Linked DNA regions of Bdellovibrio bacteriovorus HD100. The protein of the gene in region 2 interacts with the protein of the main gene of each other region in a pairwise test. Links are inferred from orthologs where the notes say so. Each region holds a gene or a part of one and is shown on either strand. Other genes may lie near its edges.

What was found.
Region 1: the proteins of ftsZ (region 2) and BD_RS00975 interact in binary tests that used the Escherichia coli proteins (3 or more experiments, as listed by UniProt). The link is inferred for Bdellovibrio bacteriovorus HD100 from one-to-one orthologs.
Region 3: the proteins of ftsZ (region 2) and rlmN interact in binary tests that used the Escherichia coli proteins (3 or more experiments, as listed by UniProt). The link is inferred for Bdellovibrio bacteriovorus HD100 from one-to-one orthologs.

The regions. Positions count from the first base shown.
Region 1 is NC_005363.1:200,213-203,200, reverse strand. The notes cover bases 57-2,886. They hold BD_RS00975 (rod shape-determining protein), read right to left. Parts: upstream 2,079-2,886; coding sequence 1,035-2,078; downstream 57-1,034. Other genes in these bases: BD_RS00970 (hypothetical protein), read right to left, coding at 2,181-2,886; BD_RS00980 (helix-turn-helix domain-containing protein), read right to left, coding at 505-975; BD_RS00985 (zf-HC2 domain-containing protein), read right to left, coding at 57-524. In the rest of the region: more of BD_RS00985, read right to left, coding at 1-56; more of BD_RS00970, read right to left, coding at 2,887-2,988. UniProt on the Escherichia coli protein: Forms membrane-associated dynamic filaments that are essential for cell shape determination. Acts by regulating cell wall synthesis and cell elongation, and thus cell shape.
Region 2 is NC_005363.1:3,108,890-3,112,018, forward strand. Bases 7-2,977 are described here. They hold ftsZ (cell division protein FtsZ), read right to left. Parts: upstream 2,336-2,977; coding sequence 677-2,335; downstream 7-676. Other genes in these bases: BD_RS14605 (UDP-2,3-diacylglucosamine diphosphatase), read right to left, coding at 7-677; ftsA (cell division protein FtsA), read right to left, coding at 2,397-2,977. In the rest of the region: more of BD_RS14605, read right to left, coding at 1-6; more of ftsA, read right to left, coding at 2,978-3,129. UniProt on the Escherichia coli protein: Essential cell division protein that forms a contractile ring structure (Z ring) at the future cell division site. The regulation of the ring assembly controls the timing and the location of cell division.
Region 3 is NC_005363.1:693,119-696,129, reverse strand. What follows is about bases 132-2,984. They hold rlmN (23S rRNA (adenine(2503)-C(2))-methyltransferase RlmN), read right to left. Parts: upstream 2,232-2,984; coding sequence 1,032-2,231; downstream 132-1,031. Other genes in these bases: BD_RS03360 (MFS transporter), read left to right, coding at 2,551-2,984; BD_RS03370 (PfkB family carbohydrate kinase), read right to left, coding at 132-1,021. Also shown: more of BD_RS03370, read right to left, coding at 113-131; more of BD_RS03360, read left to right, coding at 2,985-3,011.

The DNA.
Region 1 (2,988 bases), 2.9 Mb from region 2 along the record:
ACAGCTGGAGCCGTCTCTTTAGCCCCTTCATCCACGAATTCCGGAGTTTCCTGCACCACCGTGGCGGTTTCAGTTTTGGAAACCTCCGCCAGAATCACTTCTTTGGATCCAGTCAGACTGCCCAACTGCATGACTTTCTGCCATGGAGTCACGGACAGCAAAGTCACAATCACCCCGACAACAACCAGGGCTTCGAGGCCCCATTTAAGACCTTGAGGCCATTTGTCGAAGTTGGATTTTTGCATCAGGACTGTGAGATAGCTGGAAGGGGCATTGATTTGCGAAATAATCGGTTCAGACACACGCGTGTCCGCCAGCAACTCGGCGTACTTCTGGCCATTTTCGATTTTTCCCAGATCCAACTGGGCATCACGCGAAAATTTAACATGATCTTCAACTGCAGAACGGCGTTCGGGATCCAGAGTCCCCGTCAAATAGTCATAAAGCAGCTCATGCCCGATGAACGGAGAAATCTCTCTTTTGTTTTTTTTGGAGAGCTGAACTTTATTTTCCTGCTGAGCCATGCTTTAGTTTACTCACACCTTGGGTCATGCTTCCCAGTTTGCGCAAAGCCCGGCCCAATCGATATCGAATGGTGCCTTCGGTGATGCCCAAACCGGCCGAAATATCATCGTCACTTATCTTCAGGATTTTAGACCAAATAACAGTCAATAGCTCGTCTTCTGAGGCGGATTTTTGAAATTCACGCCATGGGCCCAGATCGACGGCATCCGGGATCAGCCAGCCGGATTCCACCGTGGTGTTGGGACGCCCGCGGGAAACACGCACTTTAAACTTGTCCCAGACCGTTTTGGTCGCGGCAACAATGGCGACAGAATTTTTTAAATCAGGATTTCGCGCCTTGCGAGCCCGACAAAGGGCCAGCGCTTGGGATGAAGCCTCTATCGCTTTTTGATCATCAAGCAGGGCAAAATAGAAAAACAAAGCGATAGATTGTACGTCAGCTTCGGTCATAGCACCTTTAAGTCCATTCGTGCGTTCGAGGGCATCCGTTTGTGGATGCCCTTACTATACTAATCGACTGTAAGCTGTCTGAGAAGGTCAAGCTGGTCGAGAACTTTACCGGAACCCATCACCACGCAGGAAAGTGGGTCTTCCGCGATAGAAACCGGCAGTCCAGTTCTTTCTCTCAGAAGCACGTCCAGGTTCGCCAGCAAAGCGCCCCCGCCCGTCAGAACGATCCCGTTGTCCACGATATCAGAAGCCAGTTCCGGTGGAGTTTTTTCCAGAGCGGTACGAACTGCATCCACCACTTCAGACAAAGGATCCATCAAAGCATCGTTCACTTGAGAAGAAGTGATTTCGATGGTTTTTGGAGCACCGGCCACAAGGTCACGGCCTTTGATCTCCATGGATTTTTCTTCTTCAAACGGATAAGCGTTACCGATTTGGATTTTGATGTTTTCTGCGGTTCTTTCACCGATCAGAAGGTTGAACTGACGACGAACATAGTTCACGATCGCCTCGTCAAACTTGTCACCGGCAACTTTGATGGATTTGCAGTAAACAATACCACCCAAAGAAATCACCGCCACACCCGTAGTACCACCGCCCATGTCGACAACCATGTTGCCGGATGGTTCAGTGATCGGAAGGCCGGCACCGATCGCCGCTGCCATTGGTTCCTCGATCAGATAAACCTCACGAGCCCCTGCGGATTGAGCCGCCTCTTTCACCGCACGTTTTTCAACCTGAGTGATTCCGTAAGGAACGCAGATGATGATACGAGGACGGATGAAGGATTTTTTCTCGCCAAGGGATTTGCCGATGAAGTACTTCAGCATGGACTGGGTGACTTCGAAGTCAGCGATAACACCATCTTTGATCGGGCGGATCGCCACGATGCTGCCAGGTGTACGTCCCAACATGTCTTTGGCTTCTTTACCTACGGCAAGAACGCGGTTTTGCATCCCACGATAATTCTTTTGGACCGCAACCACGGAAGGTTCATCAAGGATGATTCCGCGGCCTTTTACGTAAACAAGTGTGTTGGCGGTGCCAAGGTCAATGGCGATGTCGTTAGAAAAATAATCTTGAACTTTGTCAAAAAAACTCATGCTGAATCTCACTTCAGTGTAATATTCATCGGGCTTTAAACAGTTCAAGTCTAGGTTCTATAAAAACCGGAGTCAATACTGATATTTAGGCCTTTTTTGAGTTTATTTTGACGCAGGTGCACACTGGATCGTAAGGTCGGTGCCCGTCAACTGACCACGGAAGCGGACCTCCAAACCTTCATTCAAGGTTGTTTCAGCCACCATGGTTTTGTCGATATCCAGATCCACCGCCTCAACGGCAATGCGCTCGTCTTGCCCGCCAGCAGCGGGTTTCAGACGCAGGGTGATTCTTTCCGTTGAACGACCGCGGAAGATCTCACGCTCCACCTTATTGGCGACATCCCACACGATCTCTTCATCACGGCGGGTTTCCTTTCGGCCGGACTCAGAGTGAGTCAGGGAGCACTTCACACGGCGCAAATCAGCTTTGGTGCGCTTGAAAGACTTGTCCGACAGACAAACCGCTTCCACTTCTTTTTGAATTTCCAGATTGGTGACCTTCAGGCTGATCTGTGAGCCCAGGCCCGAACGCACGGAAAACTTGCTGTCCCCGCGCTGCTGGTGCAGCTGGATTTCACCCAAAGCGGAGCGGCCCGCCTGAGCTGGCGTCAACAACAGACGACCCTTCCCGTAAGAATCAACCAGACTCCCCAGAATGTCGTAGCCCTGATCGTTCTTCCCGCTCCAGAACATATCGCGATAAATCTGACGTCTTTGCGGATTGAACGGATTCATGTTCTGCAGGAACGTACGATCCTTCAAATCCATCCCATTCACCACGCAACGAGCGGTGCTCATCGCCGGCAAAGTTCCCGGGCTGCTGACTTGAGTGTTGGTGGTGCACATGCGGTTGTAAGTTTCCACGCGCATTTCGCGGGCACAATTGTTATTCAAAGCATCGTTCAACAAA
Region 2 (3,129 bases):
GAACCCAGATTCACCGAACGCACCGAGTGGCCGTTGATGGTTTCCGTGTGATCATCAAAGACGTGCATGTGTCCAGAGACAATCAGATCAAAAGGCTTTTCCGCATAGGCCACTGGTGTGTGCTTGCGGATCATTGAGATTAGCTCCCCTTCGTTGGAAACACGATAGTGTCCACTGCGCTCCCGGCTTTTTTTGCTGGCTTTGTTCCCGATATGATCCCAGAACTTGCCCGGTAAAATATTGCCCAAAGGTTTGATGTAAGGATTGCGGATGATGCTGCGGTATTTGAGGTACTTTTCGTCATTCAGATTGATCAGATCCCCGTGCTCACAGCGCACGCGAACCCCATCAATCAGATAGTACTGAGCCTCGACAAAAACTTCGATCCCCAGATGCTTTTGGAAGTAACCTTCCACATGCACGTCGTGATTGCCTTCAATGAAGGTGATGCGGGCCCCGGCTTTGCGAAGGTCCCCCAGTGTCTGCATCAAAGGCTCGAACTTTTTGGCGAAATAAGTGTGCCCACCGACCCACAGATCGAAGATGTCCCCGAGCATGAAAAGGTGAACTTGCCGGGGATTGCCCGCCAGCAAAGAACGCAAAAAGCGCAACAGGATTTTCCCATTGCGCTCTTCAGCGGTTTTCAAGTGAATGTCGGATATGAACCAGGCTTCCACTATTCTTTATTCAGATCGAATCCTTGTTTCTTGCGGATGAAGGCAGGAACTTCAAGATTCTGGCTGGAGAACGGAGAGCTCAGGACTTCACGAGCCATGCGGCGCGCTTCTTCCAAAGACTGCTGTTCGTGATCCACGTTCATGGATAGTTGTTCCGGGTTCGCGTGCTTGGATTTCAAGTCCTGGCTTTCTTTGAAAGCGCGGGCTTTAGCCAGCAACATGTCACGCGGAGACAAAGATGATTCCACTTGCGGCTGGATCGGGGTTGCAACTTCCTGTTGTACAGGAACCTGCTGAGCCTGAACCGGCATCTGAGGCATCATGTTTTGTGCTGCCTGCTGAGCCATTTGTGGAGTCACGGCAGCTACAGGGGGAACAACCACAGTCTCAGTAACCTGAGGAGCTGCCTCTGTCTGCTGTGGTTGATGCGTAAAAGACTGAACCTGAGTTTGAACCGCAGTGATCGGCGGAAGTTCAACCGCTGGCATCTGAGGCATAACAGGCATTTGTGGCATAGTCGGCATCACCGGCATTTGCGGGAACTGAGGCATTTGTGGCATCTGCGTCATCTGTGGCATTTGAGCCATCTGTTGCGGCATTTGCGGCATCTGCATGTTCATGCCACCGAAGTGAGCTGCGTTCTGGTTCAGGAAATTCTGCATTTGATTTACCTGAGCCATGTCGTTCACAAGTTTCACTTCGTGAGAGTCGAAACCAGTTGCGATCACAGTCACACGAACTTCATCGCCCATGCTTTCATCGATAACCGCACCGAAGATGATTTCTGCATCTTCATGAGCCGCTTCAGTGATCAGAGTGGAAGCTTCGTTCACTTCGTACAGGGACAGGTCAGAACCACCCGTTACGTTGATGATGATGCCTGTCGCGCCATCGATCTTAACATTTTCCAGCAACGGAGAAGAGATCGCCGCTGTGGCAGCTTCAACCGCACGGTTGTCACCTTTCGCAGCGCCAGTACCCATGATTGCAATGCCTTTGGAAGACATAACAGTGCGGATATCAGCGAAGTCCAGATTGATAAGACCGCGGATGTTGATCAGATCAGAGATACCTTTAACTGCCTGAAGAAGAACTTCATCAGCTTTTTTGAAGGTTTCCAGAAGCGGCGTTCTTTCCGCAGCGATGGAAAGAAGTTTCTGATTCGGGATCACGATCAGAGTGTCCACGTTTTCTTTCAGATCCGCCAGGCCGCCCTCTGCGTGCTTGCCGCGTTTTTTACCTTCGAACAGGAACGGCTTGGTAACCACACCGATAGTCAAAGCGCCAAGTTCACGCGCAATCTTCGCGACGATCGGCGCGCCACCCGTACCAGTTCCGCCACCCATACCTGCAGTGACGAACACCATGTCCGCGCCTTCCAATTTTTCAACGATCTCATTGTAGGATTCGATCGCAGCTCTGCGACCCACATCCGGATTTGCACCTGCACCAAGACCTTTTGTAAGGTCAAGACCCAGCTGGATCTTATTCGGAGACTTGCTGGCGTTCAGGGCCTGGATGTCTGTATTGGCAACGATGAACTCAACACCGTTCATGCCGGATTCGATCATTGTGGCCACCGCGTTGCTACCGCCACCGCCGACGCCCACTACTTTAATATTTGCACCGATATTGATATTTTCTTCCAACTCAAACATTTGATCCTCCCCACAGAATCATCCGCCGTCGCCGAGGCTTGGGCGAACTCAGGCTATAAATTTAAAAAATCTGTCCAAAAAATTCTTTGATCTTCTTGGTGATACCGTCCAGCGATTCACCAATGTTCACTTCCTGTTGCTGTTGGTGCGTCTGAAGCAGGTCTTTTCTCTGCCCCAATGCATACTGCAACAGTCCGACAGCGGCGGAGAATTCTCCAGACTTCACCACATCCGTCAGACCACCGATTTCACGAGGAGCCCCTCTGCGAACCGGAATATCAAAGATAAACTCTCCCATTTCGATCAGACCATCCAGGTTGCTTGCGCCACCTGTAAGAACGATCCCGCCACCAAGCATTGGCATCAGGCCGCTCATACGAATGTCATTGGCAATCAGGTTCAGAGTTTCCTCTGCACGAGCTTCAATAACATCCGCAAGGTCCTTGCGAGGAATCACGCGGGATTTTCTGCCGCCGACACCCTCGACCTCAACAGTTTCATTTTCATTCACCATGGAAGCCATGGCACAGCCATGCTTCTTTTTCAACTCTTCCGCCGCGAACTGCGGAGTTCTCAACCCCACCGCCACGTCGTGAGTGAAGTGCTGGCCACCCACTGGAATTACAGAGGAGTGAGCCACACTGCCGTTGACGAAGTAAAGGGCGTTACAAGCGCCGCCACCCATATCAACCACGCACACACCCAGATTCTTTTCATCGTTGGACATCACCGCCGTTGCGGATGCCAGCTGGGAAAGAACCAGGCCTGCGATTTTCAAACCGGCTTTTTCAACA
Region 3 (3,011 bases), 2.4 Mb from region 2 along the record:
TTCTTGTCTAAAAACCGGACTTTCAATAACAAACATTTTTCAATTTATCTTCAAATCACAAGACATCTTAACAAAGAAAAAAGCCTCCAGAGTGGAGGCCTTTGACAGGAATTTAAACAGTGATGACTTTCTTGTACTCAGTCAGGCGTTTTTCAAGATCGCCCAAAGTCACTTTCGCCAGAGCTTTCACAGAGAAATCCTGGATTGTGTGGGAGGCCATCATGGATCCCATGATGCAGGCTTGCTTCAGGTTCGCAATCGTCGGAACTTCCTTCTGCGCAGCCAGGTAACCGAAGAAACCGCCAGCAAACGTGTCACCCGCACCGGTTGGATCGACAACAGTCGGAATCGGCATGGCTGGCAGGATGAAGTAACCTTCGTCCTTGGTGTACATTGCAAAGCCGTACTCACCGCGTTTGATCACAACGGCCTTAGGGCCCATGGCCGTGATCAAAGGCGCCGCCGAGATCGCATTGGCTGCGCCCGTCAGCATCTTCGCTTCCCCTTCATTGATCAGAACCAGATCCACCTTTTTCAGGACATCAATCAGCTTGTCCTTTTTGATGGAGATCCAGAAGTTCATGGTGTCCATGCCAACAAACTTAGGGGATTTCACCTGCTCCAGTACCTGCAATTGCAGTTCAGGGGCGATATTTGCCAGGAACACGAAAGAGGAATCTTTGAAATGCTCTGGCAACTGCGGATTGAAGTCCGCAAACACGTTCAGATCGGTTTTTAAAGTTTTAGCTTCATTCAGGTCACCTTCATAGGAACCCGCCCAGTGGAATGTCTTACCCGGAACTTTGGAAAGACCCGCCAGATCCACACCCCGATTGTTCAGAAGATCATAGTCCTTCTGGTCATAGTCCTCACCAACAACACCGACAACACGCACTTTGGAGAACAAAGACGCTGCCAAAGAGAAGTAGTTCGCGGAACCACCCAAAGCGCGGTCCACTTTACCGGATGGAGTTTCAATGGAATCGTAAGCCAGACTGCCGACAACAAGAATTTCAGACATAATGTTACCTCTAGTGTTGATTGTTTTGTTCTGCTTCTTGCGCAGCCAAAAGTTCACGTTTGTATTTAGGAAGACCCGCCAGACGAGAGTTGGAAATATCCATCGTCTGAGGACGCTCTTTCACCGTGGTCAACTGACCGCAAGCCGCGAAGATGTCACGACCCATGGAACGACGAAGAAGAACGTGTGCGCCCAGGTTCATCAATTCCGTATGGAATGCCTGGATTGTGTCGTCATCAGGACGCTCGTAACCAGAACCCGGGTGTTCGTTGAACGGGATGATATTGATTTTGCATGGAACGTCTTTTACCAGTTTCACCAGCTGACGGGCGTGCTCCAACTGATCGGTGATCCCTTTCAGCAACACGTACTCGAAAGTGATCTTGTCTTTGGAAACACGGTAGTGCTCTTTACAAGCTTCCAGCAACGCCTTGGTATCCCAGCGTTTATTGATCGGCATCACCTGAGAACGGATTTCATCGTTAGGACCGTTCAGGCTGACTGCCAGACGCACTTTCGCATCAGCCACACGCCACATTTCCGGCACGATACCGGAAGTGGAGACCGTGATCTTCTTGCGGGACAGGTTGATACCCCACGGAGAATGAATCACGTCGATGGTTTTGAAGACTGCTTCCGGATTGTCCAGCGGCTCGCCCATACCCATGAATACGATATTGGTGATGCGCTGACCTTCAGCCAGACGATCATGAACCTGCATGAACTGACCCACGATGTCTTCTGTGCGCAAACGGCGTTTCAGTTTTTGTTTGCCAGTGAAGCAGAATTTGCAGGCCATGTTACAGCCCACTTCAGAGGAAATACACAAAGTCAGGCGGTCTTCGGAAGGAATCACCACCGCTTCAACGGACATACCGTCTTTCATGTCGAACAGGAACTTCTGGGTGCCATCGACAGACTTCAAATGCTGAAGAACCGGCGGCAGATCGAAAGAAAGCATGGAGGGAAGATCCTGACGGAATTCCTTGGACAGATTGGTCATCTGTTCCGGATCCGTCACACGCTGCTCATAAACCCATTTGAAAATCTGCTGGGCACGGAACTGCTCTTTGCCTTTGCTTTTGATATAGGCTTTCAGATCTTCCAGTGTCAGGGAGTAGAAATTGACAGGTTGATTTTCAAGGGGTTTGGCGACGTTGTCGTCAGAATAATTAACGGGCGCAAGAGTGCTGCCGGCGTTTGCTTCCATCTTCGGGCTCCTTGGCTTTTTACAGCCGTGCTTGTTACAGCTGGGACCTTACCTTCACTAAGGCTGATCCCGTTGGTTAAAGGATTATGTGTGCGGGGTTTGTAGCACAAGCACCCCCCTTTTCCTAGGGATTTCATATAATTGGGGGCCCATTCGGGGGTCTTCAGAGTCTTTTTCAGGAATTCTTACACTCTCTGCCCAGTCAGTGACCACCCTCGTCTGTGTTTAAACCGGGTTTTCCAGACACAGGGCCTTGGAAAGAATCCAGCCTCCCCAGTCCCTCCTTCTTTTTTTCCTACGGCGCCCTTATAGTGGGCGCATGATTTGGCCCTTTATTTTCCTGTCTTATGCAAGTTTGTTTGTTTTCGGCCTGACCGACAACATTCGTGGGCCGCTCTTTCCCGAAATTCTGCGCCAATTTGGAGTCAGCGATGGCACGGGCTCGCTGATGTTTGCCTTTTCCAATATCTCAGGTCTGATTTCCAGTTATGCCTGCCGCTATCTTTTGCGCCGCTATGACCGCCTGACTGTTTTGCAGGCCGGGACGGTGGGACTGATTGTCTCTTTGCTGGGGCTGGCGGTGTCCCCGGTCTTCCCGATGTTTTTGATCTTCAGTTTTGGCTTTGGCTTCAGCATGGGAATTCTGGGCTTGGTACCCAATGTGCTGGTCCCCATGGGCTCAAGCCCCGAGCGCAAACAACAAATGCTGGCCGGACTGCACACCATGTATGGCCTGGCCAGTTTGCTGGCGCCACTTCTTGCCGCCTCCGTCGAGTATCT